One region of the Variovorax sp. TBS-050B genome, then DNA from elsewhere that is predicted to be linked to it. Evidence: riboswitches for the same ligand, from Rfam matches in the RefSeq annotation. Region 1 holds a riboswitch; the other holds the start of a gene.
What was found. A riboswitch is a leader RNA that binds a small molecule or an ion and turns the genes downstream of it on or off. The one in region 1 is predicted to bind glycine.
Positions count from the first base shown of each region.

Region 2: another riboswitch for glycine. It lies ahead of gcvT (glycine cleavage system aminomethyltransferase GcvT); the one in region 1 lies ahead of M2165_RS12915 (D-amino acid dehydrogenase).

Region 1 is NZ_JARXYR010000002.1:2,119,119-2,133,724, forward strand. Features, by position in the region: gene M2165_RS12910 (FIST N-terminal domain-containing protein) at 1-1,258, shown strand, start outside; gene M2165_RS12915 (D-amino acid dehydrogenase) at 1,263-2,570, opposite strand; glycine riboswitch at 2,675-2,780, opposite strand; glycine riboswitch at 2,818-2,912, opposite strand; gene rfbB (dTDP-glucose 4,6-dehydratase) at 3,026-4,099, shown strand; gene rfbD (dTDP-4-dehydrorhamnose reductase) at 4,096-4,986, shown strand; gene rfbA (glucose-1-phosphate thymidylyltransferase RfbA) at 5,013-5,909, shown strand; gene rfbC (dTDP-4-dehydrorhamnose 3,5-epimerase) at 5,906-6,457, shown strand; gene M2165_RS12940 (class I SAM-dependent methyltransferase) at 6,536-9,667, shown strand; gene M2165_RS12945 (hypothetical protein) at 9,664-10,761, shown strand; gene gmd (GDP-mannose 4,6-dehydratase) at 10,794-11,843, opposite strand; gene M2165_RS12955 (ABC transporter ATP-binding protein) at 11,975-12,718, opposite strand; gene M2165_RS12960 (ABC transporter permease) at 12,722-13,525, opposite strand; gene M2165_RS12965 (glycosyltransferase family 2 protein) at 14,003-14,606, shown strand, end outside.
Region 2 is NZ_JARXYR010000002.1:3,475,206-3,489,811, reverse strand. Features, by position in the region: gene denD (D-erythronate dehydrogenase) at 1-42, shown strand, start outside; gene M2165_RS19220 (TRAP transporter substrate-binding protein) at 113-1,084, shown strand; gene M2165_RS19215 (TRAP transporter small permease subunit) at 1,170-1,664, shown strand; gene M2165_RS19210 (TRAP transporter large permease) at 1,661-2,938, shown strand; gene M2165_RS19205 (DUF4019 domain-containing protein) at 3,025-3,906, shown strand; gene M2165_RS19200 (hypothetical protein) at 4,017-4,562, shown strand; glycine riboswitch at 4,614-4,704, shown strand; glycine riboswitch at 4,717-4,829, shown strand; gene gcvT (glycine cleavage system aminomethyltransferase GcvT) at 4,878-6,047, shown strand; gene gcvH (glycine cleavage system protein GcvH) at 6,099-6,470, shown strand; gene gcvP (aminomethyl-transferring glycine dehydrogenase) at 6,629-9,526, shown strand; gene M2165_RS19180 (hypothetical protein) at 9,527-9,775, opposite strand; gene M2165_RS19175 (DUF3014 domain-containing protein) at 9,918-10,868, opposite strand; gene M2165_RS19170 (dienelactone hydrolase family protein) at 11,004-11,684, opposite strand; gene M2165_RS19165 (nitronate monooxygenase) at 11,695-12,738, opposite strand; gene M2165_RS19160 (Pr6Pr family membrane protein) at 12,794-13,408, opposite strand; gene M2165_RS19155 (hypothetical protein) at 13,613-13,999, opposite strand; gene M2165_RS19150 (DsbA family oxidoreductase) at 14,077-14,606, opposite strand, start outside.

The DNA.
Region 1 (14,606 bases):
TGCCACCCATCCGCAATGGCGCATGGCCGCCGGCCTCGTGCTGGCGCAACTGCGCGCGCAGATGGCCCTGCCCGACTACGCGGCCTCGCCGACGCTCGGGCTGCTCTACATCACCGACCACTACGCGGCGCACGCACAGGACATCCTCGATCACCTGAGCGCCGAACTGCCCGAGGTGACGGATTGGTCGGGCACCGTCGGCATCGGCGTGGCGGCCAACAATGCCGAGTATTTCGACGAGCCCGGCATGAGCCTGATGCTCTGCGCGCTGCCGAGCGACCAGTACCGCGTGTTCTCCGGCGTGGCGCCGCTCGGCAGCTCCGAGATGAGCGGTTTCGAGGCCCATACCGCGCTGGTGCATGCCGACCCGGCCACGCCCGACCTGGCCGAGCTCATCGGCGAAATGGCGGGCCGCACCGACACCGGCTACCTGTTCGGCGGGCTCTCGTCGGGCCGTGCGGGCGCGCTGCAGTTCGCGGTCGGCGGCAACGGCAACATCCGCGGCCACGGCGCCGCGGGCGGCGTGTTCTCGGGCGGCCTCTCGGGCGTGGTGTTCGGCGAGGGCGTGCGGCTGGTGTCGCGCGTCACGCAGGGCTGCCAGCCGCTGCGCGCAGGCGCCGGGCGCGAGCGCGAGATCACCGAGGCCGACGGCAACCTGCTGCTCAAGCTCGACGGCGAACCGGCGCTCGACGTGCTGCTCGCGGAACTCCAGGTGTCGCTCGAGCGGCCGCAGGAAGCCATCGATGCGGTGCGCAACACGCTGGTGGGCCTGGCCGACGCCGGCAGCGACGGCATCCGCCGCACCGGCGACCTGGGCGCCGACGTGCTGGTGCGCCACATCATCGGCCTCGACCCGACGCGTCGCGGCATCGCGATCGCCGACGTGGCCGAAGCCGGCATGCGCCTGAGCTTCTGCCGCCGCAATGCGCAGGCCGCGCGCGCCGACCTGATGCGCATCTGCGCGGAGATCCGCGAAGAGCTCGAACCCGAGGAACAGACCCTCGCCACCGCCCGCGCCGTGGCGGCCGGCGAGGCCGAGGCGGCGCCGCATCCGGCCCGCCGCATCGCGGGCGCGGTCTACGTGAGCTGCTCCGGCCGCGGCGGCCCGCACTTCGGCGCGCCGGGCGCCGAGCTGCAGATCGTGCGGCATGCGCTGGGGGACGTGCCGCTGGTGGGGTTCTTTGCGGCGGGGGAGATCGCGAGGCACCGGTTGTATGGGTACACCGGTGTGCTGACGGTGTTCGCTGCCGCCGACTGACGCGTCAGCCGAGCGCGGGTTGTGCGACCCCGGGCCTGCTGTCGGCCATGCCCGCGAATGCGAAATCCACCTCGGGCGCCAGCCCGCTCACGATCCGCGCGATCGACTTGCCCGAGCCGCAGGCATGGGTCCAGCCCAGCGTGCCGTGGCCGGTGTTCAGGTAGAGGTTGGGCAGCTTCGTCTTGCCGATCAGCGGCACGTTGCTCGGCGTGGCGGGACGCAGGCCGGTCCAGAACTGGGCCTGCGCGGTATCGCCGGCGCCGGGGAACAGTTCTTCGACGCGCCGCACGATCGCCTCGCAGCGCACGCGGTTCAGGTCGCGGTCGTAGCCGTTGAGCTCGGCCGTGCCGGCGATGCGCAGCCGGTCGCCCGATGCCGAGGTGTAGCGCGAGAACACGAGCTTGAATTCGTCGTCGGTGAGCGAGACCTGGTGGGCCTTCGAAGCGTCCTTGACGGGCAGCGTGACGGAATAGCCCTTGGCCGGGTAGATCGGCAGCCGGATGCCGAGCGGCGCCGCGAGCAGCGGGCTCAGCGAGCCCATCGCGAGCACGAAGGCGTCGCCGCGGATGCGCTGGAAGCGGCCCTCGTCGTCCGTGGCCTCGACGTGATCGAGCCGGCCGCCGGCCTCTCGCAAGGCGGTGACCGTGTGGCTCATGAGGAACCTGACCCCCGCCGCCGCGGCGCGTTGCGCGAGTTCGCGCGCAAACAGGTTGGCGTCGCCGGATTCGTCCTCGGCCGTGTAGGTGGCGCCCGCGAGCTTCGGGCGGATGTGGGCGAGCGCAGGCTCGATCTTCACGGCCTCGTCGGCCGAGATCACCTGCCGCTCGCAGCCGAGCGCGCGCATCTGCTCGGCCGGTGCGAGCGCGGCGTCGAACTCCTTCTGCGTGGTGTAGAAGTGCAGGATGCCCTGCGTGCGCTGGTCGTAGGCGATGCCGGTGTCGCGCCGCAGCTGCTGCAGCGCCTCGCGGCTGTAGGTGCCGAGGCGCACGATCTGTTCGATGTTGTGGCGCGTGCGCGCCGGTGTGCATTCGCGCAGAAACTGCAGGCCCCAGAGCCACTGGCGCATGTCGGCGCGCAGGCGGAAGAGCAGCGGGGCGTCTTCCTTGCCCAGCCATTGCAGCACCTTGAGCGGGGCGCCGGGGTTGGCCCAGGGTTCGGCATGGCTCACGGAGATCTGCCCGCCGTTGGCGAAGCTGGTTTCGGCGGCCGGCGTGGCCTGCCGGTCGATCACGGTCACTTCGTGGCCGAGTTGCTGGAGGTAGTAGGCCGAGGTGACGCCGAGCAGGCCGGCGCCGAGAACGATCACGCGCATTGCAGGTACTTCTTTCGAGTGAGTGCGCTTGAATGGCGGCGGGGCGGCATGCCATCGCTGTGTTTTGGCGATGGCAGAGCAACCGGACGATCGCCGTCCAAGTTGCCGCTCCCCCTGTCCTCGGTACCTGAGAGATTCACCCGCTGCACCCGCAGCGGGCTTGCTCCTTCGGCGCATCACGCGGGGTGATGGCTCTCCAGACGGCGTGTCAGTACTGCAGTACAGGGCTCGAAACTCTTTGAAAGAACTTCAAGAATTCGTCGGCCGACCTGAGCGTTTATGGGAGTTTGCGCCTTCGGTGGAGTAGTTGAAAGTACTACTCGCTCTCCTGCAGTCCCGTCATTCTAGGTGGGAGAGACACATTGCGACAACCCCGGATTCGGCCTATCGGACGAATGGGATAATTAACCATTGCTTCGCCCTGACGGCGGCTTCTGAAAACTTCGAGGGAACTCATGATTCTGGTCACCGGCGGCGCCGGCTTCATCGGCGCCAACTTCGTACTCGACTGGCTCGCGCAGAGCGACGAACCGGTCGTGAACCTCGACAAACTGACCTACGCGGGCAATCTCGAGACCCTCGCTTCGCTCAAGGGCGACGCGCGCCACGTCTTCGTGCAGGGCGACATCGGCGACAGCGCGCTCGTCGATCGCCTGCTGGCCGAGCACAAGCCGCGTGCGGTCGTGAACTTCGCCGCCGAGTCGCACGTCGACCGCTCCATCCACGGCCCCGAGGACTTCGTGCAGACCAACGTGCTCGGCACCTTCCGGTTGCTCGAATCGGTGCGCGGATACTGGAACGCGCTGCCGGCCGATCAGAAGGAGGCCTTCCGGTTCCTGCATGTCTCGACCGACGAGGTTTACGGCTCGCTCTCGAAGACCGACCCCGCCTTCACCGAAGAGAACAAGTACGAGCCCAACAGCCCCTACTCGGCCAGCAAGGCCGCGAGCGACCACCTTGTGCGCGCCTGGCACCACACCTACGGCCTGCCGGTGCTCACGACCAACTGCTCGAACAACTACGGGCCCTTCCATTTTCCCGAGAAGCTGATCCCGCTGATGATCGTCAATGCGCTCGCCGGCAAGCCGCTGCCCGTGTACGGCGACGGCATGCAGGTGCGCGACTGGCTCTACGTCAAGGACCACTGCAGCGCCATCCGCCGCGTGCTCGAGGCCGGCCGCCTCGGCGAGACCTACAACGTCGGCGGCTGGAACGAGAAGCCGAACATCGAGATCGTCAACACCGTCTGCGCCCTGCTCGACGAACTGCGTCCGCGCGCCGACGGCAAGCCGTACAAGGAACAGATCACCTACGTGACCGATCGCCCCGGCCACGACCGCCGCTACGCGATCGACGCGCGCAAGCTCGAGCGCGAACTCGGCTGGAAGCCCGCCGAGACCTTCGACACCGGCATCCGCAAGACCGTCGAGTGGTATCTGGCCCACGGCGAGTGGGTGCAGAACGTGCAAAGCGGCGCCTACCGCGAGTGGGTCGCCAAGCAGTACGACGACACGAAGGCTGGCGCATGAAACTGCTGCTGCTGGGCAAGGGCGGACAGGTCGGCTGGGAGCTGCAGCGCAGCCTCGCGCCACTGGGCGAACTGGTTGCGCTCGACTTCGACAGCACCGACTTCCACGCCGATTTCAGCCGGCCGGAGCAACTGGCCGAGACGGTGCTCAAGGTGCGCCCCGACGTCATCGTCAATGCCGCCGCGCACACCGCCGTCGACAAGGCAGAGAGCGAACCCGAGTTCGCGCGCAAGCTCAACGCCACCTCGCCGGGAGCGGTGGCCGAAGCCGCGCAGCAGATCGGCGCGCTGATGGTGCACTACTCGACGGACTACGTCTTCGACGGCAGCGGCAGCACGCCCTGGAAGGAAGACGATGCGACGGGGCCGCTGAGCGTCTACGGCCGTACCAAGCTCGAAGGCGAGCAGTTGGTCGCCGCGCATTGCGAGAAGCACCTGATCTTCCGCACCAGCTGGGTGTATGCGGCGCGCGGCGGCAACTTCGCGAAGACCATGCTGCGCCTCGCGAAGGAGCGTGATCGGTTGACCGTCATCGACGACCAGTTCGGCGCGCCCACCGGTGCGGAGCTGCTGGCCGATGTCACCGCACACGCGATCCGCGCGACCCTGCAGGATCCTGCGAAGGCCGGGCTCTATCACTTGGTGGCCGGCGGCGTGACCACCTGGCACGGCTACGCGCGCTTCGTGATCGAGCAGGCGAAGGCCGCCGGCGTCGAACTCAAGGCCGGCCCTGACGCGGTCGACCCGGTGCCGACGAGCGCCTTCCCCACCCCCGCCAAGCGCCCGCACAACTCGCGCCTCGACACCAGCAAGCTGCAATCGGCCTTCGGGCTGCGCCTGCCGCCGTGGCAGGAAGGCGTGGCACGGATGCTGCGCGAGACGCTCTGAACATAAAAAAGGGAAGAAACGACCCCATGACCACCACGACGAAACGCAAGGGCATCATCCTGGCGGGCGGCTCCGGCACCCGCCTGCATCCCGCCACGCTCGCGATGAGCAAGCAGCTGCTGCCGGTGTACGACAAGCCGATGATCTATTACCCGCTCAGCACGCTGATGCTCGGCGGCATGCGCGACATCCTGATCATCAGCACGCCGCAGGACACGCCGCGCTTCCAGCAGTTGCTGGGTGATGGCAGCCAGTGGGGCATCAACCTGCAGTACGCGGTGCAGCCGAGTCCGGACGGGCTGGCGCAGGCCTTCATCATCGGCGACAAGTTCGTGGGCAACGACCCGAGCGCGCTCGTGCTCGGCGACAACATTTTCTACGGCCACGATTTCGCGCACCTGCTTTCGGGCGCCGATGAGCAAACGGCAGGCGCGACCGTGTTCGCCTACCACGTGCACGATCCCGAGCGCTACGGCGTCGTGGCCTTCGATGCGCAGGGCAAGGCGAGCAGCATCGAGGAAAAGCCGGCCAAGCCGAAGAGCAGCTATGCCGTCACGGGCCTCTACTTCTACGACAACCAGGTCGTCGACATCGCCAAGGCCGTGAAGCCCAGCACGCGCGGCGAACTGGAGATCACCGCGGTGAACCAGGCGTACCTCGACCGCGGGCAGCTCAACGTGCAGATCATGCAGCGCGGCTATGCGTGGCTGGACACGGGCACGCACGAGAGCCTGCTGGAGGCGGGGCAGTTCATCGCGACGCTGGAGCACCGGCAGGGGCTTAAGATCGCGTGTCCGGAAGAGATTGCGTGGCGCAATGGGTTCATCGATCGGGAGCAGCTGGCGAAGTTGGCTGCACCGCTGCAGAAGAACGGCTACGGCAAATATCTGAACCACCTCCTCACAGAGGAACTGCGCTCATGAAAGCCACGCCGACTGCAATTCCCGATGTGCTGATCATCGAACCGAAGGTATTCGGTGACGCGCGCGGCTTCTTCTACGAAAGCTTCAACAACAAGGCCTTCGACGAAGCCGTCGGCCGGCACGTCGAGTTCGTTCAGGACAACCATTCGCGATCGGCCAAAGGTGTGCTGCGTGGCCTGCACTATCAGATTCAGCAGCCGCAGGGAAAGCTCGTGCGCGTGGTCCGAGGCTCGGTATTCGACGTCGCCGTCGATATCCGCAGGTCTTCACCGACTTTCGGTCGCTGGGTTGGAGTGGAACTCAGTGAGGAAAACCACAGGCAGCTGTGGGTGCCCGAGGGATTTGCGCACGGCTTTTTCGTGGTGAGTGAAATCGCGGAATTCCTGTACAAGACGACCGACTACTATGCGCCAGCGCACGAGCGTTGCATCGCATGGAACGATCCGGACCTGGCGATTGCGTGGCCCGACATCGCGATGGCGCCGTTGCTTTCGACAAAGGACGCGGCCGGGATGGCCCTGAGCGAGGCCGAGATCTTCGCCGCGTGATTCAGCGTCGGCTGAGAAACTGGAAGTGGCTTCCCAGCGAAGCTGCGGGTCGCGTGCGATCGAAACAAAACCAATCCTATGTCTGAACTTGATTTCGGCGCCGCGCTGAAGGAAATCGAACTCCCTCCTCAACCGAGCGCCTGGATCGGCCATGCACCTTTCGGTGCGTGGCTTGTCGAATCGACCCGGCCACGTGTGCTGGTGGAGTTGGGCACCCATCACGGGCACTCGTACTTCTCGTTCTGTCAGGCAGTAGACCGCGCCGGACTGGACTGCAGATGCTATGCCGTCGACCTGTGGAAAGGCGATGAGCATGCCGGAGTCTATGGCGAGGAGGTCTTCGAAGGCGTTCAAAGAACGAATCATCGCTTCCAGCAATTTTCTCGCTTGCTGCGGATGACGTTCGACGATGCGGCCGCTCTCTTTTCGGACGCCAGCATCGATTTCTTGCACATCGATGGCTGCCACTCCTACGAGGCCGTCAAACACGATTTCGAGCATTGGCGGCCAAAGCTTTCGTCGCGTGCCATCGTGCTTTTTCATGACATCGGCGTCCGTGAGCGGGATTTCGGAGTCTGGCGTTTGTGGCGAGAGTTGTCCGTCGACTGTCCGACGATCCAGTTCACCCATTCGCATGGGCTGGGCGTGTTGTTCTTTGGTCCTGATCAAAGCGGAGTAGCAGCCTCGCTGCTGCAAGCATTTGGTACTGAAGCCGGCTTCTCCTACATCACCCGCTTGTTTGCCGCACTTGGTCGCAAGCTCGAGCTAGAGCGGGAGATCGTCGAGATGTCCGCAGCGCTGGAGGCGCAAGTCAAAGCGGGTGATGCGCGCATCTCGGAGATGGGTCGATACCTCAAACAACTGGAAAGTCAAAGCAGGTCGAGGCAGTCGCAGCGGATCCGACTGGAAGAGGAGCGTGCGGCCCTTCAGTCGCAACTTGCTTATGCCAGGCAGCGTGAAACGGAGTTGGAAGCTTCCTTGCACGAAGTTTGGACGTCGACAAGTTGGAGGGTGACCGGTCCGATCCGATGGAGCGGGCGCCAGCTCGCCAATCTGCGCACTGTCAAAAGGCTGATTCTGCCGGCGAGCCAGAGTGCCGGAGGGCCATGGAGTTTGTTGACGAGCGTATGCCGAGTGGTCGCGCAGGAGGGTTTTCCGGGATTGAAGCGGCGCATCGTCGCTATGGGTCAAGCTCCCGAAGCGGGAGATATGGGATCGGTACTGGAGCAGCGGAAGATCCACTACACCCTCGAGCGGCGCCACGCCACAGTGGATGTGATTGTCTGCGTCCACAACGCCTTGGCCGACGTCAAGAACTGTCTCAGTTCGGTGGTCGCCAACACCTTGCCGCCCTATCGAATCATCGTGGTCGATGATGGCAGTGACGAGGATACAAAGAACTATCTCGCCGAGTTCATCAGGGACCAAGGTGGCGTTCTGGTGCGCCATGAGGTCGCCCAAGGATATACGCTGGCCGCCAATGCAGGCATGAGAGCATCCGATGCCGAATTCGTGGTCCTGCTGAACAGTGACACGGTTGTCTCTGCGCAATGGCTCGACCGGATGGTGGCGTGCGCCATGTCGGACCCGCGAATCGGAATGGTGGGGCCGCTGAGCAATACCGCTTCCTGGCAATCCGTTCCTCACATCTTCGATGACGACGGAGACTGGTCATCGAATCCCTTGCCGCCGGGTCTGTCGATCTCGGCAATGGCGCAGTGGGTGGCCATGGCATCACGCCGGTCCTATCCGCGCGTCGGCTTCCTCAACGGCTTTTGCCTGCTGATTCGCCGCGAGCAGTTGTCGGACGTCGGCCTTTTCGACGAAGAGGGTTTCGGTCGGGGGTATGGCGAAGAAAACGACATGTGTGTTCGAGCGTTCTCGAACGGATGGCAACTGGCCGTCGCGGACGATGTGTATGTATTCCATGCGCAATCCAAGAGTTACTCGACGGAACGCAGAATGAAGCTCGTCGAGGCGGCAGACGAAACGCTGCATCGCAAGCACGGAAGCGCTCCCATCCTGCGGCAACTCGAGTTGACGCAGTACAACCTGGGACTGCTGGCTGCGCGCACACGGCTTCAGGCAATGACCGATCGGCTGTGCATGCGCGAGCAAATTCGACGGAAGTTCGAGGGAAAGCGAGTTCTGATCGTCTTGCCGGTTGGCCATGCCGGTGGTGGTGCCAATGTGGTGTTGAGCGAGGCCTCTGTCTTGCAGGAATGCGGCGTCGATGTGGTCGTCGCAAACCTGGAAACTTCTCGGGGGGCATTTGAGGATTCATATCCTGATTGCCGCGTCGCCACCTTATGGCTCTCCGACTGGAGTCAGTTGTCGGAGCACCTCCATCTCTACGACGCCGTCCTCGCGACCCTCTATTTGTCCGTGTTCTGGATCAAGGCCGCATTGGAGAAGGTGCAGCGTCGGCCCTTAGTGGGTTACTACATTCAGGACTTTGAGCCGGATTTCTACTCGGAAGGTAGCGAGGGCTATCAGCAGGCGCTCGCCAGTTATGAGGTAGCGCCGATGACGCTGGTGGCAAAGACCCAGTGGACCCGGAAGATGGTGGCGGAGAAGGTCGGTAAGTCTCCGGCCCTGGTTGGGCCGAGTTTCGACTGGTCGAGATTCGCCCCGCCTTCAACGCAGCGAAATTCCGACCGGGTCGTCCTTTGCGCCATGGTTCGGCCATCGACCCCTCGACGTGCACCCCAACTGACGGTCAACGTTCTACATCGCCTGCTGATGGCGCGTCCCGATTCGATCGAGGTGCGCACCTTCGGTTGTGTGGCGACGGAGCCCATTCTGGACAACTTGAAATTGCTCTCACACTATCGTCACCATGGCGAACTGAATTCGGCAGAGGTAGAGGCGTTGATGAAACGGAGCGATGTCTTCATTGATCTATCGGCATACCAAGCGATGGGACTCACCTGCCTGGAAGCCATGGCAAGTGGCGCGACGATCGTAGGACCGGTGAACGGCGGACTTTCGGAAATCGTTGTTGATGAAGAGTCAGGGCTCCTCGTTGATACCCATGATGAGAACAAATGCCTCGAGGCCTGTCTGCGCTTGATCGACGATTCGGAATTGAGGCGACGCCTGGGGGCGGCGGGCGTTGAGAAAACCTCGGCGCTATTCCCGGACCGCTCGGCATTGGCATTGATGCAGCAGCTTTTCCCCGACGAGGGGAAACCGGAGGCGCACCAATGAAGAAGCGTGTTCATGTACTGTTCGAGCACGGGCTGGACGGCATTCCCTATGGCGCGGGCCATATCCGCTTGTTGTGCCCGCTTTCGCACCCCAGCCTCCAGGACAAAGTCAGCTTCAGCCATGGGACGGACATGCCTGATTTCAGCGTGGATGTGGTCATCGTGGAGCGTGGATGGCGACACAACGCCACGTTGTCCGAGCAGGCACGCCTGCTGGAATACCTCTCGGCCTCCGGGACTCCATACATCTACGAGATCGACGACAACCTGCTTGATCTGAATTCCGGACCTGGCGCTCCCGGCTATCCAAGTCCGGAGCAGCGCCAGATCATCATGAGGTTCGCCAGAAATGCGGCGGGGCTCATCGTTTCGACCCTTCCACTGAAGCATCGGATGACGAGGCTGAACTCGAACATCGAGGTGGTCGAAAACTGCCTGGACGAGCGGCTCTTCGATTTCGATCTCGTGAACGCCAAATCCGAGCAGCGGGCGGATGCGAAGCGCGCTGGCTTGGTCATCGGGTACATGGGGACCTATTCTCATCTGGAAGATCTGCTGGCGATTGTGGAGCCGCTGAGGGGGATTCTTCGTGAGCGCAGGGACTCGATGCGCATGGAGATCGTGGGCATCGGAGACGAGGCGCTGATCAGAGGCCTCTTCGATGGCTTGCCGGTTTCCGTGGTCAAGGTTCCCGATGGTCGAGTCGAGTACCCGGCTTTCATGAAATGGATGCAGCGCGAGATCGATTGGGATTTCGCCATCGCGCCCTTGATCGACTCCGAGTTCAACCGGTGCAAATCCGACGTCAAATTTCTCGACTATTCGCTGAACAGAATTCCGGGAATCTACAGCGCCACCCAGAGTTATTCCGAGACGGTTGTCGACAAGCAGAACGGGCTGCTCGTTCCCGCAGATCGCCAAGCGTGGCGAGATGCTCTGGCACTGTTGGCAGACGACTCGGCCCTACGACGGACGCTGTCGGAGAACGCGTTCTCTTACGTAAGAGCCCACCGAACGCTGGAGACCAAGGCCGTTCGATGGCTCAAGGCCATCGAGGTGATTCTCGCGGCGGGAGCGCACGGTACAAGATCGTAAGGATTCCTAAAGAGGGCCTTTGACGTCGGAGTTCAGAAAGAACTCGGATACGGCATCCCGGAGGCGTTCCGCCGCAGATCCGCTTCCACCATCATCTGGCAGAGCTGCTCCAGCGTGGTGGTGGGCTCCCAGCCGAGCTTGGCCCTGGCCTTGGCGGGATCTCCGATCAGAAGCTCCACTTCCGCGGGGCGATAGAGCGTGGGATTGACGCGCATGACGGTTTTTCCCGTGGCAATGTCCACGGCAGATTCCGAGTCGCCCTTGCCCTGAAACTCGAGTTCGATGCCGGCACTCTTGAAAGCCAACTCCACGAAGTTGCGTACCGTTTCCGTGCGATTCGTGGCGAGCACATAAGTCTCGGGCTCGCCCGCCTGCAGCATCCTCCACATGCCTTCGACATACTCTTTCGCAAAGCCCCAGTCTCGCTTTGCGTCCAGATTGCCGAGTTCGAGCACCTGCTGTTTTCCCAGCTTGATCTTCGCGACACCGTCCGTGATCTTGCGGGTCACGAACTCACGCCCGCGCAGCGGGCTCTCGTGATTGAAGAGGATGCCGCTGCAGCCGAAAATTCCGTAGCTTTCCCGGTAGTTGATCGTCATCCAGTGCGCGTAGAGCTTCGCAACCCCGTACGGACTTCGCGGATAGAAGGGTGTTTCCTCTGTTTGCGGAACGGCCTGCACCTTGCCGAACATCTCCGAAGTCGAAGCTTGATAGAAGCGGATTCTCGGATTGATGATGCGAATGGCTTCCAGCAAGTGCAGGGTGCCGACGCCGGTGATCTGTGCAGTCGTGAGCGGTTGGTTGAAGCTGACGCCCACGAAGCTCTGGGCCGCCAGGTTGTAAACCTCGACGGGCGCCGCATCCCGGATCAAGGCGATCGAACTGCCGAGGTCGGTCAGGTCGTGTTCGACCAAGTGGAGATCGGGGTGCTCCCGGATGCCGAGTTCGTCGATGCGCCAGAAATTGACCGAACTCGTGCGGCGATACGCCCCGTAGACGACGTACCCTTTGGTCAGCAGCAACTCGGCCAGATAGGCACCATCTTGCCCGGTGATGCCAGTGACGACCGCATGTTTCTTCATGAAACCTTCTTTCTTCCAAGGAAAGCCGGGAGTTCCGCACGTGGGAGGCTGATGCGTGCTGCCCTGGATTCTGCCCTGGAAGAGAAAGGTTTTACAACTGTGTCGAATGTGCTTGGAGCCGACCGCTCTCTTCAGGGGCGATCATCGAGTTCTGGAGCCTCGAGGAGGGCCATGTCGTAGGGTTCCAGCCGGCCATGGCTGAGCTTCACCACCTTATTGCATTCCTTCGCGATGAGCGCTGGCGAATGAGAAGCCAGAACCAGGATGCCGGACTTGGATACGACGTCGCGCATGCGCTTTTCCGCCTTTTCGGTGAACTCGGCGTCGCCCACCGACAGCCATTCGTCCATCAGGAGGATGTCCGCTTCGACGCTGGTGGAGATCGAAAAGGCGAGCCGCATCATCATGCCGGTGGAGTAGGTGCGCACAGGCATGTTCACGTACTGCCCGAGCCCGCTGAATTCGCAGATCTCGGGTGTGCGGCGGTCGATCTCCTTCTTGCTCAGGCCCATGACGAGGCCGCGCAGCATGATGTTCTCAACGCCCGTTGCATCAGGCTCGATGCCGAGCGAGGGGTCGATCAGGCTCGAAACCGTTCCTTCGCGCCTGAACTCGCCGGCGGAAGGTTCGTAGACGCCGGCGAGCGTGCGCAGCAGCGTCGACTTGCCGGCGCCGTTGTGCCCGATCAAGCCGAGCCGGTCTCCGCTCTTGAGTTCGATGTTGATGTCGCTGAGCGCCTGAACGACGGTGACGCCGGTTTCCTTGCCGAATCGCCCCCCGGTCACGGAGGCAGCCAGCGTCTTCTTCAACGAGGCGGCGCCGGCACCATAGATCGGGAAATTGACCGCAACGTTCTTGAGGGAAATGGAAGCCATGAATCAGAGCCAATAGACGACGCGTCGACGGTACCGGGAAAACAGGAGTGCGGAACCAATGAGGGTCAGCGCCGTCCAGCCCATGATGCCGAGCCAGCTGTGCGACGTCGCGATGCCGCCCATCAGCGGCGTGCGCAGAAGGTCGAGCATCTGTGCGAAGGGATTCCACAGAATGTATTGCGCGCGGTCCGGCAGGCTCTCGGGCAGCCAGAAGACCGGCGTGAGGAACATCAGCATCTGCATGACGCTCGTCACGATCTGCGTGACGTCGCGAAAGCGGGTGCAGATGAGGCCGAGCAACAAGCCCAATGCGTGGGCGTTGATCACGGCGATCGCCATGGCCGGGACGACCAGCAGCGCGGACCAGGACAGCGAAATGCCCGCCCAAAGTGCCACCGGGATATACAGCACGATCTGGTGCGCGAACTGGATCAGGTTGCGCGCGATGCTTCGCCAGACAAAGAGGCTGATGGGGAAATAGCCCTGCTTGAGGTAGTTGGACGAGCCGACGAATGCATTGCAGGACTCCGTCACGACGCTCGAGAAGAAGCCCCAGAAGATGATGCCGAGCGCGAGGTGGGGGAAGAACTTGGAAAGCTCCGTGCCGAACAGCGAGCTGTAAAGCGGTCCCATGCCGCCGATCATGGCGCCCATGCTCAGCGTGAGCCACAGCGGGCCCAGCATGGAGCGGCGATAGCGCAGCACCACGTCGAACCATGCGAGCGTCCACCAGATGTCCGTGCGGCGGGTACCTTCCCACCAATCCGACCATGAACTGCGATGCAAATTGGAATGAACTTGGCTCATGGGCGGCCGGAAGTATTTGTCAGGGAGGCGAGGCGGGCCCCCCCTTGGATTTCTTGTTGCCGGGCTGCGATGAGCACCAGTTCCTCTTTACCGATGTTGGTCAATCGACGTTTCTCTTTGAAGGGGTGTTGCGATGCTTGCCGAGGAAAGTCAGGTCTTGGACCGGGTTGGCCCGACGGGGGCGGATCTGGCTCGGTGCACTGTGCATTGGTGATGATATTGCAGTGTCGGTTCCGTATCGCCGCATGCAGGGTCGCCGCCGGATCTTCCGACATCCGGCCAACTCCGGCACGGCCGGCCGGCCGGCATCGTCTGCCGCTTGCTCCCCCGCGCAGGCACGAAGGCGGGGTGCACTTTATCGGGTCGGATGTGAACCAGCGGATAATTTTACCTTTGGCCGCCGAGAGGGGGCTGAGCCACCCCTGACTGCCTTTCGGCGCCTTGTCGCATAAATCCGCTCGCCAGTGCGAGCCAGCCATGATTTCGTCCCGTCCCTTCAAGATCTCCGTTGCGCTGTGCACCCACAACGGCGCGCGCTTCCTTCGCGATCAGGTGCGAAGCATCTGCCGGCAAACCTTGCCGCCGATGGAGATCATCCTTTCGGACGATGCATCCACGGACGATTCGGTCGAAGTGGTGCGTGCTGCCGTCCGTGAATGTGCCGCCGAGCGGCCGGATCATCCCGTGGCGCTGCGCGTTTTCGAGAACCGGCCCGCATTGCGCGTCGTGAAGAACTTCGAGCAGGCCATCAGTGCCTGCAGTGGCGAACTGATCGCATTGAGCGATCAGGACGATGTCTGGATGCCCGATCGCCTGGCGCAGATGGCCGTCCGGTTCGAGCAGGATGAGAATCTGCTGCTGCTTCACACGGATGCGCGCCTGGTCGATTCGCAGCGCCGCGATCTGGGCGGGACGCTTTTCCATGCGCTCGAAGTCACGCCTTCGGAACTGGCACGCGTTCACGCGGGACGTGCCTTCGACGTGCTGCTGCGGCGCAACCTGGTGACCGGGGCCACCACCGTCTTCCGGCGCCGGCTGCTCGCCGACGCATTGCCGCTTCCGGTCGAATGGGTGCACGACG
Region 2 (14,606 bases), 1.4 Mb from region 1:
CGTGAAAATCCCGACGCAGTCAAACTGATTATTCGGGCATAGTCGCCCCTTTGCGTGAAACCGGTCTCACGGTTCCTTGCGCCTTTTTTCTTTCCAACCGAGGAGACACACAATGAAGTTGACCCGACTGGCCGCCGGCCTGGTTCTGGGCCTGGGCATGGCCTGCGCAGCCTTCGCGCAGACGACCATGAAGATCAGCATCTCGACCTCGCAGAACTCGCACCAGGGCGTGGCGATCGACACCTTCGCGAAGGAAGTCGAGAAGCGCACCAATGGCCGCTACAAGGTCCAGACCTTCTACAACGGCTCGCTCGGCGGCGAGCGCGAATCGATCGAGGCGGTGCAGCTCGGCACGCAGGAACTGGCCTTCTCCTCGACCGGCCCGATCCCCAACTTCGTGCCCGAGACCAAGATCCTCGACGTGCCCTTCCTGTTCCGCGACAAGGCCCATGCGCGCGCCGTGCTCGACGGCCCGATCGGCCAGGAACTGCTGACCAAGTTCGAAGCCAAGGGCTTCAAGGCGCTGGCCTGGGCCGAGAACGGCTTCCGCCACATGACCAACAGCAAGCGCGACGTGAAGGCTCCGGAAGATCTCAAGGGCCTGAAGATGCGCACCATGGAGAACCCGGTGCACATCGCGGCCTACAAGGGCTTCGGCATCATCACCACGCCCATGGCCTTCCCCGAAGTCTTCACCGCGCTCCAGCAGGGCACGGTCGACGGCCAGGAGAACCCGCTGCCGGTCATCATCTCGGCCAAGTTCGACCAGGTGCAGAAGCACCTCTCGCTCACGGGGCACGTCTATTCGCCCTGCATCTTCGTGATGAACAAGGCCACCTTCGACAAGCTCAGCGCCGCCGACAAGCAGGCCTTCCTCGACGCCGCGAAGGAAGGCACCAAGGCGAACCGCGCGCGCGTGGACGAAGACGACGCCAAGGGCGTGGCCGACCTGCGCGCCAAGGGCATGACGGTGATCGACAACGTCGACAAGGCCAAGTTCGTGGCTGCGCTCGCACCCGTGAACGCGCAGTTCGAGAAGGACTTCGGCAAGGCCAACCTCGACAAGATCCGCAACTACAAGTAGTTCGCAACCGGCTGCCGCCGCTCGACGGCCGGCCCGCCCGCACAGACTGGTCTGGCGGGCTTTTTTTGTTTTGAAGCAGGTGCAGATGAAAGAAAGATTCCTTGGCATCGAACGCTGGACCACCGGCATCTCGATGTTCGCGGCCTGTCTGATGCTCGTCGTCGCGGCGAGCCTCGGCATGTTCCAGATCGTCACGCGCTTCGTGCTCGAGCAGCCGGCCGAATGGAGCGAGATCCTGATCCGCGTGAGCCTGATCTGGATGGTGTTCCTCGGCATCCCGATGGCCTTCCGCCAGGGCGCGATGGTCAGCGTGGACGTGCTCTACCGCTGGAGTTCGCCCAAGGTGCGCCGCCTGCTCGACGCCGCCGTGAGCGTGGCCGCGCTCGCGCTCATGCTGGTGATCCTGCGCTGGGGCTGGGACTACGCGATCCGCGGCAGCGTGCAGAGCATGGCGGGCCTCGAGAGCATCTCGATGATCTGGGCCTACATGGCGCTGCCCGTGGGCGCGGTGTTCTCGCTGTTCGGCATCGTCGGCAACTACCTCGATCCCAAGCGCATGGAACTGGAGACCGCGCAATGACCACCACCATGATCGCCACGATGGTGCTGTGCTTTGCACTGTCGGTCTCCGTCGCCGTCTCGATCGGCCTCGCCTCGGTGCTGGGCATCCAGGTCACGAACGCCAACATGCTGATCTCCGCCAAGGAGATCTTCAACTCGATCAACAAGTTTCCGCTCGCGGCGATCCCGTTCTTCATCCTCGCCGGCAACCTGATGGAAACCGGCGGCATCTCGCGCCGGCTGGTCGAGTTCGCCAAGAGCATCGTGGGCGGCGTCCAGGGCGGCCTGCCGATGACCTGCGTGCTCACCTGCATGATCTTCGCGGCAGTGTCGGGCTCCTCGGTAGCCACCACCTTCGCGATCGGCGCGATCCTGATTCCCGCGCTCATCAAGCATGGCTATCCCACCTCGTACGCCGCCGCGCTGCAGGCCACGAGCGCGGAACTGGGCGTGATCATCCCGCCCTCGATCCCGATGATCCTCTACGGCGTGAGCGCCGAGGTGTCGATCGGCGAGCTGTTCATCGCCGGCTTCGGCCCGGGCATCCTGATCAGCGGCGCGCTCATGCTCTTCGTCTGGCTCTTCTGCAAGTGGAAGGGCTGGGGCAAGAACGACGGCGACGGCCGCATGCCCTTCGGCCGCGCGCTGTGGCAGGCAGGCTGGGCGCTGCTGATGCCGGTGATCATCCTCGGCGGCATCTACGGCGGCATCTTCACGCCGACGGAGGCGTCGGCGGTGGCGGTGTTCTACGCGCTGATCGTGGGCGTCGTGATCTACCGCGAGATCAAGCCGTCCGACCTGTTCGCGATCCTGCGCAAGTCGGTGCTGTCGTCGGCGGTGATCATGTTCGTGATCGCCAACGCGGGGCTGTTCGCGTTCCTGATCACGCGTGCGGGCGTGCCCGATGCGATCGGCCACTGGCTGCAAGAGGTGCTGAAGTCGCCGGCGATGTTCCTGCTCGGCGTGAACGCGGCGCTCTTCATCATCGGCATGTTCATCGAGACCAGCGCGGCCATCATCGTGCTCGCGCCGATCCTCGCGCCGGTGGCGGTGCACTTCGGCATCGACCCGGTGCATTTCGGTCTCATCATGGTGGTGAACCTCGCGCTCGGCATGATCACGCCGCCCTTCGGCGTGAACCTGTTCGCGGCCTGCACGGTGGCGCGCATCTCGCTCGACCGGATCGTGAAGCACCTGGTGCCGTTCGTGCTCGTGATCCTGGGCTGTCTGCTGGTGATCACGTACGTGCCGTGGATCTCGCTTTCGCTGCGCGATCTGGTGTACGCGAGGTAGCCGTCAGGCGGGCCGGGCGCACCCGGCCGGTGGGCGAGAATCTCTCCCGGCGCCCCCGCGGCGCCAGCAACCAAGGGAGAGAAAAAATGCAACGCTTCTGGATGAAGCTCGCCGGCGCATGGCTGCTGGCGAGCGCGGCGCTCTGCGCCCGTGCCGCCGGCGAACCGCTCGCCGAATCGGCCGACGAACTGCTGCGCGAGGCGCGCAGCGCGCTACGGAAAGTCGACGAGGACCGCCTCGGCAATCTTTGGAACGATGCGTCGAGCGTGCTCAAGGCGCGCGTGCCGCAGGCGGTGTTCATCGACACCACGCGCCGGGCGCGCCAGACGGTCGGCACCGTCAGCCGCCGCACCTGGCTCGGCGTGAACCGACGTTCCATCGCCGCCGGCGGCGACCAGCAACTGCCCGCGGGCATCTACGCGAATGTGGAGTTCGCCTCCGTCCGCATCGATGGCAAGCCGGGCGCCGAAAGGCTCAGCTTCTCGCTCGACGAAACCGGCCGATGGCGCTTCACGGGCTATGTGGCCAATCCGCCGGAGCTCGCCGGCGCGGAGGTCGCTCCCGCGCCGGTGGCCGCCACGCCTGCGCCTGCGACTGCGGCATCCATCGATGCGGCTGCACAGAGCGGCGCCGTGATCGCCGAGGTCGAAGCCGCCGTGCGCGCCTGGGCGCAAGCCTGGTCGGCCCGGGATGTCGAGCGCTACTTCGCCGCCTACGTGCCCGACTTCGTTCCGAACCAGCGGGTCGACCATGCCGCCTGGGAAGCCGAACGCCGCCGGCGCATCGCGAACCGGTCGCGCATCGAGGTGAACATCGAGAACCTCGTCATTCGCATCCACGGCGCCACCGCCACCGCCCGCTTCACGCAGCACTACCGCGCCGACGCGTTGAGCCAGACCGGACCCAAGACACTGGAGCTGCAGCGCGTGGACAAGCGCTGGCTCATCCGCAAGGAAGTCGCGGGCTGAGCGAAAAATCCGGCAGGCGGCCTCTCGACGCCGTGTAAGGCGAAAAGGTTCATGAAGATGTCACCGCCCGCCGCGATGCTTCAGCCCTCGAATTCCAGGGCTGTTGCGCCATGTTTCCAATCAAGACCGACAAGGCACGCGACGAACTCCAGGGCGGTCAGCGCACGCTGAGCCAGCGCGAACGCGCGCTGCTGCTGATGGCCGACGGCCGCCGTTCGCTGACGGACTTCGTGCCCCTCTTCGCGAGCCGCGCCGATGCCGAGCAGGCGCTGCAGGCGCTCGCGCACCGCGGCTATCTGCAGGTGGCGGCGCCCGCCGCGCCGATCGCGGCGCCCGCCCCCGTGCCGGCCCCCGTGGAAGAGACCGAGCCCGCGCCGCCGCCCGCTGCGGCCGACAACTTCGACGGCAAGCGCTCCCTCGCCACCACCCGCATGTTCCTGTTCGACATCTGCGAGCGCATGTTCGTGCGGCGCGATCCGAAGTTCGCAACGCAGATGCGCGATGCGCTGCGCGAGGCGCGCGACCGCGGCGCGATGCTGAGCATCGCCGCGCTGATGCTCACCGAGATCGAGAAGACCGCCGGCGCCGAGCGCGCGGAATCGCTGCGCCAGCGCATCGACAAGCTGCTGCCGCCGGCGACGGAAGCCATGCACTGAACCGGCCCGCGCCGGCCGTGCCCCGCGACCGGGGCGCCGCGATCCACTACACTCGCCGGGTCAGGAGAGAGCTTCGCGTCGCGGAGCCGCCGAAGGCGCAGGGACTTCCCGAACGCTCAGGCAAAAGGACTGACACAGCGCCGGCGGATGCCGTCGCTTCCTTGCTGGAGAGAGGCCCCCGCACCCATGCGGACGCGGCGGCCCACCGAAGGAGCAAACCCCGATCGTGGGGCGAATCTCTCAGGTAAAGCGGACAGCAGGGGTGGCCCATGGTTTGCGCCATGGAATTCGACTGCCCCTTTGGAGTGCCTCCCGGTGACTTCTGCCGCTTCCGCCGAACAACTTCTCAAGACCCCGCTGCACGACCTGCATGTGGAACTGGGCGCCCGCATGGTGCCGTTCGCCGGCTATTCGATGCCGGTGCAGTACCCCGCGGGCCTGATGGCCGAGCACCGGCACACGCGCGAGGCCGCCGGCCTGTTCGACATCTCCCACATGGGCCAGCTGCGCCTGGTCGGGCCCGATGCCGCCGCGGCATTCGAGACGCTGATGCCGGTCGACGTGATCGACCTGCCGCCCGGCAAGCAGCGCTACGGCCTGCTGCTCGACGACACGGGCGGCATCCTCGACGACCTGATGTTCTTCAACGAGGGGCATGGGTCGATCTTCGTGATCGTCAACGGCGCGTGCAAGGTGGCCGACCTGGCCCACATCCAACGGAAGATCGGCGCGCGCTGCGAGGTGCAGTCGCTCGCCGACCATGCGCTGCTCGCGCTGCAGGGTCCGCAGGCCGCGGCGGTGCTCGCGCGGCTTTCGCCGGGCATCGAACGCTTCGTGTTCATGACGGGCGGCGCGGTGCAGATCGGCGGCATTGCGGCCTTCGCCACGCGCAGCGGCTACACCGGGGAAGACGGCTTCGAAATCTCGGTGGCCGGCAAGGATGCCGACGCCCTCGCCCGCCTGCTGCTCGCGCAGCCCGAGGTCAAGCCCATCGGCCTGGGCGCGCGCAATTCGCTGCGGCTCGAGGCCGGCCTGTGCCTCTACGGCAACGACATCGACACCACCACCACGCCGGTCGAAGCCTCGCTGAACTGGGCGATCCAGAAGGTCCGCCGCGCGGGCGGCGCGCGCGAAGGCGGCTTTCCCGGCGCGGCCCGGGTGCTGGGCCAGCTCGCGGCAGCCACCGCGGGCGCGGCGGGCCGCACCGACCATGAGACGCTCACGCGCAAGCGCGTCGGCCTCGTGGCGCTGGAACGCATTCCGGTGCGCGACGGCACGGTGCTGCAGTCCTTCGAGGGCCAGGACATCGGCCTGGTGACGAGCGGCCTGCTCGGCCCCACGGCCGACCGGCCGATCGCGATGGGCTACGTCGCCACCGCCTTCGCCGAGCCCGGCACGCGCGTGCAGGCCATCGTGCGCGGCAAGCCGGTGCCGATGGAAGTCTCGACCATGCCTTTCGTGCCCACCCGCTACTACCGCGGCTGAAGCCAGCCGGCCGACCCACCTTTTGTTTTTTCCACGAGGAGTTTCTTCACCATGAGCATCAAGTACACCAAGGACCATGAATGGGTCTCGGCCGAAGGCGACGCGGCCACCGTCGGCATCACCGTGCATGCGCAGGACGCGCTCGGCGACGTGGTGTTCGTCGACCTGCCCGAAGTCGGCAAGACCTTCGCGCAGGGCGAGGTCGCCGGTGTCGTCGAATCGGTCAAGGCCGCGGCCGACGTGTTCATGCCGGTCTCGGGCGAGATCACCGAAGTCAACGAGGCCCTGCGCGCCGACCCCTCGCTCGCCAACAGCGACCCGCTCGCAGCCGGCTGGTTCTTCAAGGTGAAGCTCAGCGACCCGTCGCAGCTCGATGCGCTGCTCGACGCGGCCTCGTACGACAAGTTCGCGGCCGAGTCTTGATGCGCTGCTGAATACGGACAGCCGGACGCAGAAGGAAGACAAAAACTTCGCAGAAGTCGCAGAAGGAATTCATTTTTCTGTCTGCTTTCGCGACTTCTGCGAAACCTCTGCGGCCTCTGCGTTCTGGCCCCGATCCCGCCTTTTTCCCGACACCCGCCATGCCCACTCCCTCCCTCCCCTCCCTGCAAGAACTCGAGAACGCCGAAGAATTCCTCGCCCGCCACATCGGCATCGATGCGGCCGACGAGGCGCGCATGCTGCCGGTGATCGGCTCCGAGACGCGCGCGGAACTCATCGACGGCATCGTGCCCGCGGCCATCCGCCGCGCCAGGCCGATGCGGCTGCCGGCCCCGGTCACCGAGGCGGACGCGCTGGCCGAGCTGAAGGCGATCGCGGCGAAGAACAAGGTGTTCAAGAGCTTCATCGGTCAGGGCTACTACGGCACCCACACGCCGGGCGTGATCCTGCGCAACGTGCTCGAGAACCCCGCCTGGTACACCGCCTACACGCCCTACCAGGCCGAGATCTCGCAGGGCCGCATGGAGGCGCTGCTGAACTTCCAGACCATGGTCTGCGACCTGACCGGCATGGCGATCGCCAACGCCTCGATGCTCGACGAGGCCACGGCCGCGGCCGAGGCCATGACGCTCGCCCGGCGCAGCGTTAGAGCCAAGAGCAACGTGTTCCTGGTCTCGGGCGACTGCCATCCGCAGACCATCGAGGTCATCAAGACCCGCGCCGCGCCGCTGGGCATCGAGGTCAAGGTCAGCACCGTCTCCGAGACGCTGCCGCACCTGATGGTGAGCGGCGAATTCTTCGGCGTGCTCGCGCAGTACCCGGCCACCACCGGCCACGTGCACGACCTGCGCCCGCTCGCGGGCCATGCGCACCAGTGCGACGCCGCCTTCTGCGTGGCTGCCGACCTGCTGGCGCTCACGCTGCTCGCGCCGCCCGGCGAATGGGACGCCGACATCGTCTGCGGCACCACGCAACGCTTCGGCATGCCGCTGTGCAACGGCGGTCCGCATGCGGCCTACCTGGCCTGCCGCGACGAATTCAAGCGCTCGCTGCCGGGCCGCCTGGTGGGCGTGAGCGTGGACGCGCACGGCCAGAGCGCCTACCGCCTCGCGCTGCAGACGCGCGAGCAGCACATCCGCCGCGAGAAGGCGACCTCGAACATCTGCACTGCGCAGGTGCTGCCGGCCGTGGTGGCGAGCATGTACGCCGTCTACCACGGGCCCGATGGCCTGACCCGCATCGCGCAGCGCGTGGCGGCGCTCACCGCCATCCTCGCGCAGGGCCTCACGCAGATGGGCCGCGAGCCGGTCAACGCCACCGCCTTCGACTCGCTGACCATCCGCACCGGCGAAGACACCGCGAGGATCGTCGAGCGCGCGCAGGCCGCCGGCATCAACCTGCGCCAGCGGCTGCAGCAGCACCTGGGCATCTCGCTCGACGAGACCACCACGCGCGCCGACATCGAGGCGCTGTGGGCGCTGTTCGTGCCCGCCGGCACGCCGATGCCGCGCTTCGACGACCTGGCCGGCACCGCGCCGCGGCTGCCCGAGGACCTGCGCCGCACCAGCGCCTTTCTCACGCACCCGGTGTTCAACACCCACAAGAGCGAGACGGCGATGCTGCGCTACATCCGCAGCCTCTCGGACAAGGATCTCGCGCTCGACCGCAGCATGATCCCGCTCGGCAGCTGCACCATGAAGCTCAACGCGACCAGCGAGATGATCCCGATCACCTGGCCCGAGTTCGCGAACATCCATCCCTTCGCACCGGCCGAGCAGCTCGTGGGCTATGCCCAGCTCGACGCCCAGCTGCGCGCCTGGCTCTGCGAAGCCACCGGCTATGCCGGCATCAGCCTGCAGCCCAACGCCGGCTCGCAGGGCGAGTACGCGGGCCTGCTTGCGATCCGCGCCTTCCACGAGGCCAACGGCCAGGGGCATCGCGACATCTGCCTGATCCCCTCGTCGGCGCACGGCACCAACCCCGCGAGCGCACAGATGGTGGGCCTGCAGGTGGTGGTCACGGCCTGCGACGCGCAGGGCAACGTCGACATGGACGACCTGAAGCGCGCCTGCGAGAAGCACAGCGAGCGGCTCGCGGCGGTGATGATCACCTACCCCAGCACGCACGGCGTGTTCGAGACCCGGGTGAAGGAGCTGTGCGAGCTCGTGCACGAACACGGCGGCCGCGTGTACGTGGACGGCGCCAACATGAACGCGCTGGTCGGCGTGGCCGCGCCGGGCGAGTTCGGCGGCGACGTGAGCCACCTGAACCTGCACAAGACCTTCTGCATCCCGCACGGCGGCGGCGGCCCGGGCGTGGGACCGGTCTGCGTGGTCGAGGACCTCGTGCCCTACCTGCCGGGCCATGCGACCGCGGGTTCCACGGGCCACGGCGTTGGCGCGGTTTCGGCCGCGCCGCTCGGCAATGCGGCCGTGCTGCCGATCAGCTGGATGTACTGCCGGATGATGGGCGCCAAGGGCCTGCAGGCCGCGACCGAGACCGCGATCCTGAGCGCCAACTACATCAGCGCGCGGCTCAAGGACCACTATCCGACGCTGTACGCGAGCCCCAACGGGCACGTGGCGCACGAGTGCATCCTCGACCTGCGCCCGCTCAAGGAGACCAGCGGCGTCACCGCCGAGGACGTCGCCAAGCGGCTGATCGACTACGGCTTCCATGCGCCCACGCTAAGCTTTCCGGTGCCGGGCACGCTGATGGTGGAGCCCACCGAGAGCGAGCCGCTGGCCGAGCTCGACCGCTTCGTCGACGCGATGATCGCGATCCGCGGCGAGATCCGGCGCGTCGAGGAAGGCGTCTGGCCGCGCGACGACAACCCGCTCAAGCATGCGCCGCACACCGCCGCCAGCCTGCTGGGCAGCGAATGGACGCATCCGTACTCGCGCGAGCTCGGCGCCTATCCGCTCGCCGCGCTCAAGCAGGCCAAGTACTGGCCGCCGGTGGGCCGGGTCGACAACGTCTACGGCGACCGCAACCTGTTCTGCAGCTGCGTGCCGGTCGGCGACTACCAGGAAGCCTGATCAGGATTCGCGGCGGTAGATCGCCCACTTCACGGTGAGCAGGTCCGCCGCGATCTTGGCGGCATTGACGCCGGCATAGTCCTGCGCGGGGTCGAACTCGAAGCCTTCCTGGTAACGCTTGACCTCCGCATAGTCCTGGTCGAAGGTCATCGGACCCATAAGTTCGCTCGGGTCGGTGCCGGCGGGCAGCGCCAGGAATTTCTCGGGATCGGTGGCACTCTGGTAGAGGTCGACGCTCATCAGGCTCATACGGTGGTCCTCGAAATCTTTGCAGCAAATCGTGAAGGCCAGGCGCGGTGCCGTCCGGCGGCCGCGCCCTCGTGGGTCGGCCGATCATCTGCGCCATCGGCGCCGCGCGCAATCGGTCCGCGCCTACAGGCGCCGCCCGGCGTCAGGACTGCGGCTGCGACGACGGCTGCTTCTGCTTCTTCGCGATGTCGCCCGTGGCGATCTGCGCGCGAAAGCCGCGCAGGCTGGCCTTGAGCCGGCGCTCGTTCTCGAGGCCGACGCGCACCATGATCTTCTGGCCCGACGAGAGCGCTTCGAGTTCGGGGTCGGCGTATTCGTAGCGCACCCAGGGCCGCTGCGAGGGCACGCTGCCCTTGACCTCGACCAGGCGCACCCGCACCGGCCCGGCGGGCTCGGGCGCCTGCAGCAGGTGGTCGATCACGGCCACGAGCCGGTCGTTGAAGTAGCGGCCCGGGTAGCCGAGCTCTTCATAGGCCTGCTGGAACAGCGGATAGAGCCGCGCATACGCCTTGGCCGCCTTGGCCGCGTCGACCGACTGCGCGAGCTGCACCAGCGGCGCGTAGCGCGCGGCATTGCGGGCATCGATGACTTCGGCACCGCCCTGCTGCCCGGTGATGAAGCGCTGCTTGGCCGGATGCACGGGCCAACGGCTCGCGGGCGCGTGCTCGCGCGGAAGGTTGTCCACCGTGGCGACGAAGCGGCGCACCACGCCGTCGGGCAGCAGGAATTCCGAGACGTTGCGGCTGCCGAACACCTCGGCCAGCGCCTTCGCCACGCGCGAATCGGAATCCGCCACCGCGGGCAGTCCGGCATCGGGCGGCGCCAGGCCTTCCAGCGGGTTGTGCGGTTCCAGCAATTCCGGCAGCGGCGAAAGCGGGGGCACCACCGGGCCGTCGTTCGGTGCGGCCGCCACCGCTGGCGCCGGTTCGGCCGGCACCGGCTGCTGTTGCTGGTACCAGCGCCATCCCAGGAAAGCCGCCGCGAGCGCCAGCAGCACGATCACGACCATCGTGCCCGTCGAACTCTCGCGGCGCGGTCTGAATGCGGGCGCTTCGGCGGTGTCGCGAATCTCGGGGATGTCTGGTTCGGGCATGTCGGCGGTTTCCTTTTGCAAAGCGCAGTGGGAGACGAACGCCGATGGTGCATCAATCGAGGCCGCACCCGGCGTCCGTGCTCGTAACGCCGTGTGACGTCTGCCAGCCGCCGAAGTTCAGCCAGCGGCTGCGACCTATTGCACGTTGTGACTCGCCGTGAGCGACTGCAACCAGACCAGCGTGCCCTGCAGCTCGGCGGGCCGGATCTCGTGCCCGCCCGGGAAGTCGGCGCCCGAGAGCGCCAGCGGCAGGCCGCGCGCCAGCGCACGCGTGGCCTCGGCCGCACTCGCCGGGATCACGCTGTCGGCGCTGCCGTGACTGACCCAGAGCGCCCTGCCCTCGAAGGCTTCGGGCGGCGCGACGTGCGGCACCACCTGCTGCAGCAGCCGGCCGTGCCAGACCATCGCCGCGCCCACCTTGCCCGGCTGGGTCAGCAGCAGCGAAAGCGCCATGATCCCGCCCTGACTGAAGCCGCCGACCACCACGCGTTCGGCCGGCACGCCGAGCTGCTGCGCGGCCGAGGCCACCATCTCGCCGACCAGGAAGCGGCTCTCGCGCTCCTGTTCCTCGTCGATGCGCCGCTCGCCGCCGGGCAGTTGCTGGAACTCGAACCAGGCATAGGCATCGGGCGACAGCACGTACGGCGCGCGCAGGCTCAGCACGTGGAACTGCGGCGGCATCAGCCGCGCGAGGCCGAACAGGTCCTGCTCGTTGCTGCCCACGCCGTGCATCAGCACCAGCAGCCACGGCTCGCGCACGTTCGCACCCGCGGGCTGCTCGAGAAACTTCAGGGGCAGATGAAGCTGCTGCGCCATGCGCGGCCTCTCAGGCAAAGCCGCGCGCCAGCGCGCGCGTGATCTCGGCGGCCGGCAGCTCGCGGCAGCCGGTGGTGTTCTGGCCCGACCAGAGCGGAGAGAAGTCCCCGCTGCCCTGCGCCTCGGCCTTGGCGCGCAGCGGCGCGATGCCCGAGGTGGCGAGCGGGAATTCGGGCGCCGCGGCACCGATGGGTCCGAGGTCGCGCATTACGCGGTTGACTATCCCGCGCGCGGGCCGTCCGGTGAAGAGGTTGGTCAGCGCCGTGTGGCGCGCCGCCTCGCTCTGGAGCGCCGCGCGGTGCACGGCACTCGTCGTGGCTTCGGGCGCGAGCATGTAGGCCGTGCCCACCTGCACGCCCGCCGCGCCCAGCTTCATCGCGGCGGCCACGCCGGCGGCATCGACGATGCCGCCGGCCGCGATCACCGGCACGCGCACCGCGCGCACCAGCTGCGGCAGGAGCGCGAAGGTGCCGAGCTGCTTCGTGAGGTCGTGCGAGAGGAAGTGCCCGCGGTGCCCGCCCGCCTCAAGGCCCTGCGCGATGACGGCATCGACGCCGTGCGCCTCGAGCCACAGCGCCTCGTCGACCGTGGTGGCGGAGCCCAGGATCTTCGAACCCCATCCGCGCACCTGCGCCAGCAGCGCCTCGGGCGGCAGCCCGAAATGGAAGCTCACCACCGGCGGCCGGAATTCGGCGAGCACCTCGGCCACCGCGGCGCTGAAGGGATTGCGCCCCGGCCCGGCCGGAATGGCGGCCGCATCGATGCCGAACTCGCGGTAGTACGGCGACAGCGCCTCGCGCCACGTCGCCTCGCGCGCCGCATCGGGTGCGGGCGAAACATGCGCGAAGAAGTTGAGGTTGTAGGGCTTGCCGGTGCCCGCGCGGATCGCGGCGACCTCGCTGCGGATCGCGTCGTTGCCGAGCATCGCGCAGGGCAGCGAGCCGAGCCCGCCCGCATTGCTGACGGCGATCGCCATGGCGCTGCCCTGCACGCCGGCCATCGGGGCCTGGATCAATGGAAGCTCGGTGCCGAGGAGTTGCTGCAGTGTGGTCATTCGGAGGTCCTGTTTGTCGGCGGCCATTCTGCGACGAGCGGCAAACCCGGTGCGTTCAGGGGGCCGGCGCCGCCGGCAGCCGCCGCTCGAGCCAGCGCAGGCCGAAGGCCATCGCGAGAAAGACCGCGGCGACCCCGGCCGAATTGAGCACGGCGCGCGCGAGACCGATCCTCGCCACGTCCATGAAGGGATAGGGATACCAGTCGACGAACGCGCCGCGCACGAAGGTGTAGACGATCCAGGCCAGGGGCAGCAGCACCGCGCGGCCGATGGTGCCGCGATCGGTGCGCGGGCGCGGGCCCACGAGCAGCCAGCCGAGCACCGCGCCGAGCGGCGTCACGGTGTGCAGCAGGAAATTGGCGAGTTCCCCCGACGGCGTGAGCTCGCGCAAGCCGGTGAGCAGCGCATGGAACACGACGCCCGTGACCGCGATGCACAGCAGCGCCGTGAGCCGCAGCACGCGGAACAGCGCGCCGTCGTGCGCAGGCCGGAAGACCAGCAGCGCGCAGACGCCGCCGATCAGCAGGTTCGAATCGATCGTGAAATAGCTGAACAGGCGCACCAGTCGCTCGAACTGCGTCGGCGCGAGGCCCGGCCCATGGAGGATCGCGCTCGCGAGCTCGAGCCCCACACCCCCAGCCGCCGCAAGCGCGACCACGGCGTGCAGCACGCGCGCCAGCGCCAGTGGGCCCCGGGCGGCCCTGGGGGGTGTCGATGTGGTGGGTTGAGGCATCGGGTTCAGGCGCCGCTTCGCGTGTCCAGCGCCTGCATCCATGCCGCTATGTCATGCTGGCTGCGGGGGACACGCCGGGCGTCGATCGCGGGCGGCTTCGGGACGGCAGGCGGCGCGGCAGTCCTCGCCACCTCGTCGTCCTCAGTCCCCGGCGAGGCGCTTGTACGCCGCCTGGAGCCAGCCGAGGTTCGAGAACTCCGTGGTCACAGTGTCGCGACGGAACGAACTGCTGTCGAAGCGCGAATAGCCGGTCATCGGGTTGTCGATGGCCGGGCGAACCGGCACGACATAGGTGCGAACCTTTCCGTCGAAGCTGTACCGCGCGTTGTTGCGCGGAAGCGGCTTCAGCACCGAGTCCTCCGCCAGGGTGCTGGCGAGATGCTGCCGGATGGTTTCTGCGCCGACGCCGTCGCCCGCGCTTGCCGCCTGGTGCGCGAGTTCGCCCGCACTGACCGAAGCCGCGGCCGACAGCAGCGCACCGACGCAGAGGGCGAACGCCGTGCGGCCGAACTGGGAACTCAAATCCATCGGGAACTCCTTTGCCGGGATGGCACTACGGAAGCCGAGGTTATAGCCGATCTGTGACGCGACCCGGCCACTCCGCCTCAGGCCGAAACGACCCCGCTCGGCTGCGCCCCCGCAATCTGCCGCAGCGCGCGCTCGAACACCTCGACCGGCTGGCCGCCCGAGATCAGGTGGTGGTCGTTGATGATGATCGCAGGCACCGAGTGGATGCCCGCGTCGGTGTACATGCGCTCGCGTTCGCGGGTCTCCTGCGCGAACTCGTCGCTGGCGAGGATCTCGCGCGCCCGCGCGGCGTCGAGCCCGACCTCGCCGGCCAGGCGCACCAGCACCGCGTGATCGGAAGGATTCTCGCGGTCGGTGAAGAAGGCCTTGAGCAGCCGCTTCTTGAGCGCCAGCTGCCTGCCCGCATCTTCGAGCCCGGCCCAGTGCAGCAGCCGGTGCGCATCGAAGGTGTTGTAGACGCGCGGACGGCCTTCGGGATGGAACTCGAAGCCCACCTCGGCGCCGCGCGCGCGGATCATCTCGCGCGACTGTTCCTGCTGCTCGCGCGTGGAACCGTACTTCTGGTTCAGGTGCTCGAAGGTGTCCTGGCCCTCGGGGGGCATCTGCG